DNA from 2 places in the Paenibacillus sp. 1SOY10 genome. Region 2 is predicted to be linked to the other one. Evidence: riboswitches for the same ligand, from Rfam matches in the RefSeq annotation. Region 2 holds a riboswitch; the other holds the start of a gene.

Region 1 (4,415 bases), on a different contig from region 2:
ATATGGCAGTACGGTAAATCCTTCTTTAACCAGTATCTCTGTAGCCCGAAGCGTCTCGATCGGATCGGGCAGCAAGGTGCGCTCGTCGGCGCTGATCTCCACCTTAATCCAGTCGCTCAGACCCGACGCCCGCGCAAGCCGTGCGATACGCACCGCTTCTTCCGCCGTTCGTGAACCTGAGGTATTGGGCAGGAATTGAAAAGCACGCCATTCAATATGCTGAAGAATAGAATCGTCTTCGGTCGATTCCAGATCAACCCGCCGGATGGCAAATGTCAGCACCTCCGCGCCAGATACACGAATGGCTTCAGTCTGAACGAAAGGATTGGGGAACAATCCGGTGCCAAGAAAAAAACGCGACCTCATTTCCCGATTCCCAATGCGCCAGATGTCTCCTCCGCTTGTATCAACACCTGCCAACTCCTGATCACTCCCCGCTTCTCGTCCCGCCTGCTCGCTCTTTCCAATCATACTCATCATCCTCCTCCCACAAAATGAACCAACTCGATGTTCATCCCCGGCTCGGTTGCCGTATCCGCCCATTGCTCCGGCGTTAATACCTCGCCGTTCACCTCCGCCACCACCGGGCGCCCTTCGAGTCCGAGCAATCTGACAACGTCCTCGATCGTGGACGCATTAAGCTCGCGCTTACTGCCGTTGATGATCAGCTCTTTCATCTGCGTCACCCTTTCCCTTGCTCCAATTTTTGAATAAAGCTTCGACACACGCCCGCTATATCGTCGCTGCCAACGATCTCGCTTATGGCGCATACCCGCGTCGCCCCCGCTTGAATGACCTCTTCCACATTACCAAGCTTGATACCGCCAATCGCCACGAATGGAATTGCGATTTGCTGCGACACGGCGCGAATATAGTCCAACCCCACCGGATCCACCACATCCGCTTTGGTCTGCGTCGCATAGATCGGGCCCACCCCGATATAATCCGCTCCCTGCTCTTGTGCCAATAGCGCCTCTTCCATCGCGTGGGTCGAGATGCCAATAATCCGGTTCCCTACCTTGCGTCGTGCTTCGTCAAGTGACAGATCGCCTTGCCCCAGATGTACGCCATCCGCATCAACTTCGAGCGCGAGTTCAACGTCATCGTTTACGATAAATGGCACGTCGTACCGTCTCGTCAGTTCTCTGAGTGCTTGGGCTTTGCGCAGCCGTTCTGTCCGCGCTCCCGTTTTATCGCGGAACTGAACAATATCCGCGCCTCCCATGATTGCCTGCTCCATGACCTGGACCAGATCACGCCCCGGATGAAAGTTCTCTCCGGTAATCACATATAGCCGAAAGTCCCTCATACTTCTCCCGCCCCTTCTTTGTTTTTCTGTACTGCTCATCCTCCAATATACCGCGCATAAATCGTCCGGGCCCGGGCCAGATCAGCCGTTCCTTGCACCAGCACACGCCCATCAGCGAACAGCACAATTCGCTCGCCTTCCGGCAAGAAGCCGCGTAACAAGTATGGATTGGTCTTAAGGTCTGGCATCACCTTTTCCAGCTTCTGTGCCCAGACCTGCAGATCAAACGGCGCGTGTCCAGCAATCTGGACGGAATCACGCCCGCAAAGAGAAATTGCCGTTTCCTCTTCGCGTTCCAGCGCCGGATATTTGTTCAATCTACAGCAAGGACAATGGTCCCGCGGCTGGCCCAGCTTCAGCACATGATGATGGTTATTCCATACGTCGAAGGAGATCAGGCCGTCCCGTCTCGCCTTGTCGTCTCCAATAAGGAATTTCAGTGCCTCTGCCGACTGATACGAAGCGACCAAATCGACAACAGGGGAGATGACGCCCACTGTATCACAGGTTTCACCGCCGGAATCAGCAGACGGAATCAGGCAGCGCAGACACGGGGTCAGATTCGGTATAAAGATGGCGCTCATGCCGCGAGAACCAACCGCCCCACCGTAAACGAACGGGATGCCTTCATGATAGCAGGCGTCATTTAATAGAAACCGGGTTTGAAAATTGTCCGTCCCGTCCAGCACCAAGTCAACGTTCTCAATGAACTCCAGTACATTCGCTGGTGTGATATCGGCCAACATCGCTTCAATGGATACCGATGAATTAATACGCCTTAGCTTACGCTCGGCCGCGACGACTTTGGGAAGTGCCAAATCGGCGTCTTCTTCGTCATACAGCATCTGCCGCTGCAAGTTGCTGCGCTCCACATAATCACGATCGACGATACGTACCTTTCCCACGCCCGCTCGGACCATATGATTCGCCAGCACCGTTCCGAGAGCGCCCATGCCGATGATGGATACAGAGCGTTCCTCAAGCTTACGCTGTCCTTGCGTCCCAATCGGTGCGAACAATATCTGCCGCGAATAACGTTCGTCCGGAGCACCCGACATAGGCGCATTGCTCCCCTCACTGGCCGCCACTGCCTGCACTTCGTTCACAGTCCGTTCAGCTTTCACTTTCATTCACGCCTCCTTGCTTCAGGCGATGCTGGCCAAGCTTCGCAGTCTAATTGTCTCGTTCTGCACCTCGTTAACGATACAAAAAAAGCCATTCGAGAATATACGAATGGCTTAAACAATTCGAATGAGGTTCTCTACGCCAGCATTACCTGGATCAGATTAACGGTCCGAAGACACAAGGCCTTCATCTCAGCCGGACTTCATCCAGCACCCGCATTCTTATTTGGTTTGAATTCAGCATAACGAATCGCTTAGAAAATCGCAACCGCAAAGCTCGTTAAAATTTAGAAACGGTTATCTTCCCCAGGAAGGAAGAGCTTCGATCAATTCCTCAATATCCGCAATCCGGGTAAGTCCCGTCTCCGGGTGGATAATCGACGTATAAATATGCGGCACGATGGTCTGTGCCCCGTGCTCCGCACAGACTTCAACCACTTGGCCGATGGAGTGGGCATCGATCCCTCCGGTCGGCTCGAGCATGACGATGCCTTGACGCACCGCTGCCTTGACCATATCCGACACCTCGTCCAGTCGCTCAGTCCCTTCTATCGGGTACAGCTTGACCGAATGTACACCAAGCTCTGCCAGCATCGCTGCCGCTGCGTCACAGGATAACTGTTCGCGATAAGCACTGCTTCGTGGACCGGTCGTCACCCATACCCGTCCTGGTGTCCCGCTCGGTGTGACCAAGGCATTAACCAAGGTGTGTGGGCTACCTGCCACCCGGAGCCCACCCAGCGTATATCCGGCTGCCGGGAATACCTGGTTCACATGCTCTGGCCGAGTCTGCACCGCTACATCGACAACTCGACTCCACATGGCGGGATCTCCACCGCCCAGACCCACGGAGACGGGAATATTAGCTCGTTGCAGTTCGAGTATTCGGGCCACAGCTTCCTCATTGGTAGCGAAATGCTTAACCATAACGCCGATGTAAATTCGGCCCCCAGCCGCCGCCGAGATAGCGGCGGCATTGGCAACATCCTTGGCTAATACATTTAATTTGACAACAGGATTTTGAGTTGGCATCTCACTTCTGCTCCTCTGACTTACTTTATTGTCCTTGCACAATTTGCTTGATACGGGCCGCAATCATCCGCTCTTGCCCTGGCAGGAGTGGTCTCGGATCGATATACAACACACCGATAGCAGCTTTGTGACTGCGCGTGTAGATCGCCGGATTACCAGACTCTAGCAGTTCAGCCAGCCGCCGGGCGCCGAAGCCCAGCACTTCCTCATCCAGTTCCAGCTTCGCCCGGAAGATGGCTCTGCCTGCTTCATCCTGTACGATGCTACCCCGAATGCCGGAGATGTCCCGCAAGTCTTCGACCAACCCGACCATGCGCTTCTTCTGATGCTCGGAGTCGTCCGTCCGACTTGCATAGCGCTCTAAAGCCGCAAGAAGGCCAGCAATGCCTTCCTTGCCAATCTTCATCGGTCGGCCGATGCCCGTGTACTGCGCTCGGCAGGCCCGCATGTATTCCGAGCGCCCGCAGATCATGCCGGAAGTCGGTCCCTCCAGCGCCTTGGCTCCGCTGTAGATAACGATATCCGCTCCACCCGCAATATAGCTTCGTAGATCCTCTTCCGCAGCAGCGTCCACAATTACGGGCAACCCATTCTCACGCGCGGCCGTGATCATCGTTTCCAAGCTTTGCATACCCGTCTGTGTGGTGCGGTGAGACTTCACGAAGAACAGTGCCGCTGTTTTTTCGTTAATAGCTTCGCGGATATGCCGCTCCTCTGTAAAATCGACATGGCCGACTTCCACCGTTCGTCCTCCGCCCAACGCAATCATCTGTTTAATGAAGGCGCCAAAGGGCTCGGAATGTCCCTTCTGAACCACAATTTCGTTACGAATTCCATCCGAATCGGGCATGCGTTCAATTAGCGACGGATCATTGCCTGCAATCACCGCAGCTACCGCGATCGCCATTCCCGCCGAAGCTCCTGAGGTGGGGCAGCCATCCTCAGCTCCG
Region 2 (4,415 bases):
CTACTGTGATATAATCGTGATCAAAAGATGACTTTTTTTGAACTACCACTTGTAGAAAGGGACTCTTGCATGAACCTGATCACGAACCTGATTAATTCTCCATATATGCCGTTTGCCTTTACTTTTGGTGCGCTCGCCATGGCCGTGACCGCTCTATTCATTCGATTAAAGGCCAGTCGTCGGCCTATTACCGTCAAGAAGATTATCATCCCGCCGCTAGGCATGACGACCGGGTTTGGCATGTTCATTGTCCCGGAGACCCATATTCCGATACTTTGGGGTTTGATTGCCTTTGTCTGCGGCTGGTTCTTATTCTCATACCCGCTCATCCGCACGACCAAATTCGAGAACATTAACGGCGAGATTTATGCCGAACGTTCACGGAGCTTCGTCCTGATTCTGATTGGGCTACTCATCGTAAGGCTGTTGCTTCACGAGGTCGTGTACCAATACATCTCCGTCATGCAGACGGGAGCCGTCTTCTTCTTGCTTGCCTACGGCATGATTACCCGCTGGCGGCTCTTCATGTTCAAGCAATATCGCTCGATCACGGGTGATTGAACCGCGGCTTGAACTCGGAAGCATGAACGGTGACTCCCTTCAACATATTAGATTTTAGATGTACTTGCAATCCCCGGACACAAGCCAGAACTTCTGTGTAAAACAAAAAGAAGCTTTCCCCACTGAAATCAGTTCGATGGGCAAAGCTTCTTTATTGTTGTTGACCTTAGAGCGGCGTATCTAAGCCTTCTTGGTCGCCGATTTATGTTCCGAGCTGGGATTTGACAATTGAGGAAGCATGCGCGTTCCTTTTACCATTTCGGAAGAGCAAAGCGGACAAACAGGGCTGTAATCGAAGGTGAAGTTGTCCCGCATCCATCCGTTGCAATCCTCACTCGTACAAGTCCAAACCGGTGTATTCTCCTCAGGAATTTCTTCTAACGTTTTTTTACGGTAGTTCATAATTCCCCTCCTCCAAAAGTGAGCATGTCAGCCACCCGGATGTATTGGTTAGTTCTAAATATATACTATTCAGAGGCCGAAGCGAACTTCAAAATAATTAACCTCATGAACTAAAAAGAGTTAATAAAAACTGCCCTTAATGCGAAAACGCATTAAGAGCAGTTTCAGCCTGCATTACAGTTTTACAACGTTTTCAGCTTGTGGGCCGCGGTTGCCTTGAACCACGTTGAATTGTACGCGTTGGCCTTCGTCCAGCGTTTTGAAGCCTTCGCCAGTGATCGCGCTGAAATGTACGAATACGTCATTTCCGCCTTCCACTTCGATAAAGCCAAAACCTTTTTCTGCGTTAAACCATTTAACTGTTCCTGTTTCCATGAAGGTATACCTCCTGTTTAAAGATTAACATGATCCATTTTTTCTACTTACATAAAAAAAATTCACATATTGAAAAAAGTTCCATTTTTTTAAAAGTGACACTCTTTTCAATGTGTGAATATCTTCTTCCAAAAATAAGAGTTATTTGTATTATAGCCCGTTGGCAAATAAAAAGCAAATCTCCTGTGCAATTCTAATAAAAAAAGGGCCAGGGTGGACAAATGGGACGCAATCTCCTTATAATGACAGGGTAAGCTGCAGTTGAATAGTTCGGGGGTGCCGGGACATGGCCGGCTGAGATTGTATTCCTTATAATACTGACCCTTTGACCTGATCTGGATAATGCCAGCGTAGGGAGCCATGATTAATGGAAGAAGCTTTGCTTCATTTCCGTCTACCTGTCGCGTCCCAGTCTGGGGCGCTTTTTTTGCGTCCAGGCCGTTGTCCCAAGGCAGCAGGCCGTTTACGGACAGTCATCCAGGGTTATACAAGAACAACGCTGCGGAAATAAATGATAAGAAGGAGACTACTGCCATGAGAAAACAACGAAAGCTCGGCACATTCACCACGCTGACCCTCTGCGGCATGTTGCTGGCACTCGCACTGAGCGGCTGCGGGACCAATGCTAATTCAGGAGCGGCGAACAACACTTCCGGAGGTAACGGCAACAATTCGGCGGCCACCGAACCGGAAGCATCATCAAATGAAGAATTGCGGGATATTAGACTGGTGCTCGACTGGAGCCCTAACACGAACCATACCGGACTTTATGTCGCTAAGGACCAGGGATTTTTTGAAGAGGAAGGCCTGAACGTCGATATCGTACTGCCGGGGGCCGGTGGTGCCGATGCAATGGTTGCCTCGGGTGAAGTCCCGTTTGGCGTCAGCATTCAGGAGAACGTCACACAAGGACGTATTCAGAACGTTCCGCTCGTTTCTCTAGCTGCGGTCATTCAGCATAATACCTCCGGATTTGCCGCACCGGTAGCCAAAAATATCAAATCGCCCAAAGATTTTGAAGGCAAAGCTTATGGCGGCTGGGGTTCCCCTGTTGAAGAAGCAGTTATCAAATCGATTATGGATTTGCAGGGTGCCGATTCCAGCAAGGTGAAGTATCTGAACATCGGAGATGCCGACTATTTCACAGCCGTGAAGCGGGACATCGATTTTGCCTGGATTTTTTATGCCTGGACCGGTATTGAAGCTGAGCTTCGTGGTGAGCCGCTGGATATGCTGTACGTGAAGGACTTCTCTGACCAGCTTGACTACTACACCCCGATCATCGTTACCAACGAGCAGACCATCAAGGATGACCCGGAACTGGTCAAAGCATTTATGCGGGCCGTTACGAAGGGTTATGAGTACACGATCGATCAACCGGAGGCAGCCGCAGAAATTCTGCTCAAAGCCGTACCGGAATTGGACAAGGACCTGGTTGTAGCCAGCCAGAAATGGCTGAGCCCGAAATACCAGGAAGATGCCCCGCGTTGGGGAGAACAAAAACGTGAAGTCTGGGAGAACTATGCGAACTGGATGCACGAACGGGGCTTGCTAGAGAAGCCACTTGAGGTTGATGCCGCCTTTACCAATGAGTTCTTGCCTGAATAATACAATAAACTCTCATCTTGAAAGGATGGTTACCTACTATGCCAAACGCACTACTCAGTATTCAAGTGATTCCAAAGACACCCGGCGGTGAAGATGTTATTCCTTATGTAGACCGCGCTATTGAGGTCATTCAGGATTCTGGAGTCAAATATCAGGTTAACCCACTAGAGACAACCATGGAGGGAGAGCTTGACGAACTGCTGGAAATTGTCAAGAAAATGAATGAAGCGTTGGTCGAATTCGGCAGCAACGGCGTCATTTCACAAATCAAAATATCTTATAATCCCAAAGGTGTCAGTATGGACAAGCTGATAGAGAAATATCGGCCATGAATCTCCGCAGCCTGTGGAACAGCATTTGGCCGCCCCTCGTGGCGGTCATCTTGTTTTTACTGATCTGGCAAGGAGCAACCACCTGGTTCCGGATTGAAAAATGGATTCTTCCCAGCCCCGTAGATATCGGCCGGGAAGCGGCAGCAGGAGCCACGGGCTTATGGGGACATACGCTGGCAACGCTGCGACTGATGCTGATGGGCTTTGCCATCGGGACGCTGGTGGGTCTTATGGTAGCTTTTACCCTGCACTATGTACCATTCTTAAAAAAATCACTGTACCCGCTTATCATTTTGAGTCAAAACGTGCCTACCATCGCCCTCGCCCCTCTGTTGATGATCTGGTTCGGCTTCGGGATATTGCCCAAAATTATCGTAATTACGCTGGTTTGCTTCTTCCCGGTGGCAGTAGCCGCTATGGACGGACTGATGCGCACGGACCGGGCCATGCTGGACTACATGCGAATGATTGGCGCATCCAAAGGGAATATCTTCCGTAAGCTTGAAGTGCCTTATGCGATTCCCTCCATTCTATCGGGAGTCAAGATTGCGGCTACCTACAGCGTCATGGGGGCCGTGATTGCCGAGTGGATTGGGGCGGATAAGGGCATCGGGTATTATATGATGCTGCAGAAGTCTTCCTTCCGTACGGATAAGATCTTTGTTGCCATTGCAATCATCGTTGCTATCAGCCTCACCATGTTCGCCTGCGTAGCCTTACTAGAGAAATGGCTGGTTCGATATAAGCCAGCGAACGACCGACGATAGAATTAAATGATATATAGAAAGGAGGTTCATCATGAGCGGTCAGTCCCCCACTCCCACACGGAGTGCTATGGCACTGGAAGTCCAGCATATCAGCAAAACCTTTCGAGACCGGCGAAAGCCTGTCCCCGTCTTGAACGATATTTCGCTTAGCGTGCCCTCGGGAGAGTTCGTGTCCATTATCGGGCCCTCCGGTTGCGGAAAGAGCACGCTCTTCCACATCATCGGTGGTCTGACAGCCCCTGATCAAGGCGAAGTGCTGCTTCGCGGGCTACCCGTCACCGGACAACGGGGCCATATCAGCTATGTTCCGCAGCAGCCCGCTCTATTCCCTTGGCGAACCGTAGAAGACAATGTCATCCTGGCCAGAGAT

The links. A riboswitch is a leader RNA that binds a small molecule or an ion and turns the genes downstream of it on or off. The one in region 2 is predicted to bind thiamine pyrophosphate.
Region 1: linked by a shared signal. The riboswitch ahead of AC1VOR_RS09970 (ThiF family adenylyltransferase) and the one ahead of AC1VOR_RS13765 (ABC transporter substrate-binding protein) in region 2 are both predicted to bind thiamine pyrophosphate.

Annotation. Positions count from the first base shown of each region.
Region 1 covers NZ_JBXENK010000002.1:869,727-874,141, reverse strand. The annotation lists gene AC1VOR_RS09985 (thiazole synthase) at 1-471, opposite strand, end outside; gene thiS (sulfur carrier protein ThiS) at 477-677, opposite strand; gene thiE (thiamine phosphate synthase) at 683-1,309, opposite strand; gene AC1VOR_RS09970 (ThiF family adenylyltransferase) at 1,345-2,367, opposite strand; TPP riboswitch at 2,551-2,661, opposite strand; gene AC1VOR_RS09965 (KDGP aldolase) at 2,731-3,465, opposite strand; gene AC1VOR_RS09960 (DgaE family pyridoxal phosphate-dependent ammonia lyase) at 3,491-4,415, opposite strand, start outside.
Region 2 covers NZ_JBXENK010000004.1:258,282-262,696, forward strand. The annotation lists gene AC1VOR_RS13750 (CcdC family protein) at 70-561, shown strand; gene AC1VOR_RS13755 (cold-shock protein) at 742-963, opposite strand; gene AC1VOR_RS13760 (cold-shock protein) at 1,138-1,338, opposite strand; TPP riboswitch at 1,601-1,712, shown strand; gene AC1VOR_RS13765 (ABC transporter substrate-binding protein) at 1,873-2,946, shown strand; gene AC1VOR_RS13770 (MTH1187 family thiamine-binding protein) at 2,985-3,278, shown strand; gene AC1VOR_RS13775 (ABC transporter permease) at 3,275-4,045, shown strand; gene AC1VOR_RS13780 (ABC transporter ATP-binding protein) at 4,077-4,415, shown strand, end outside.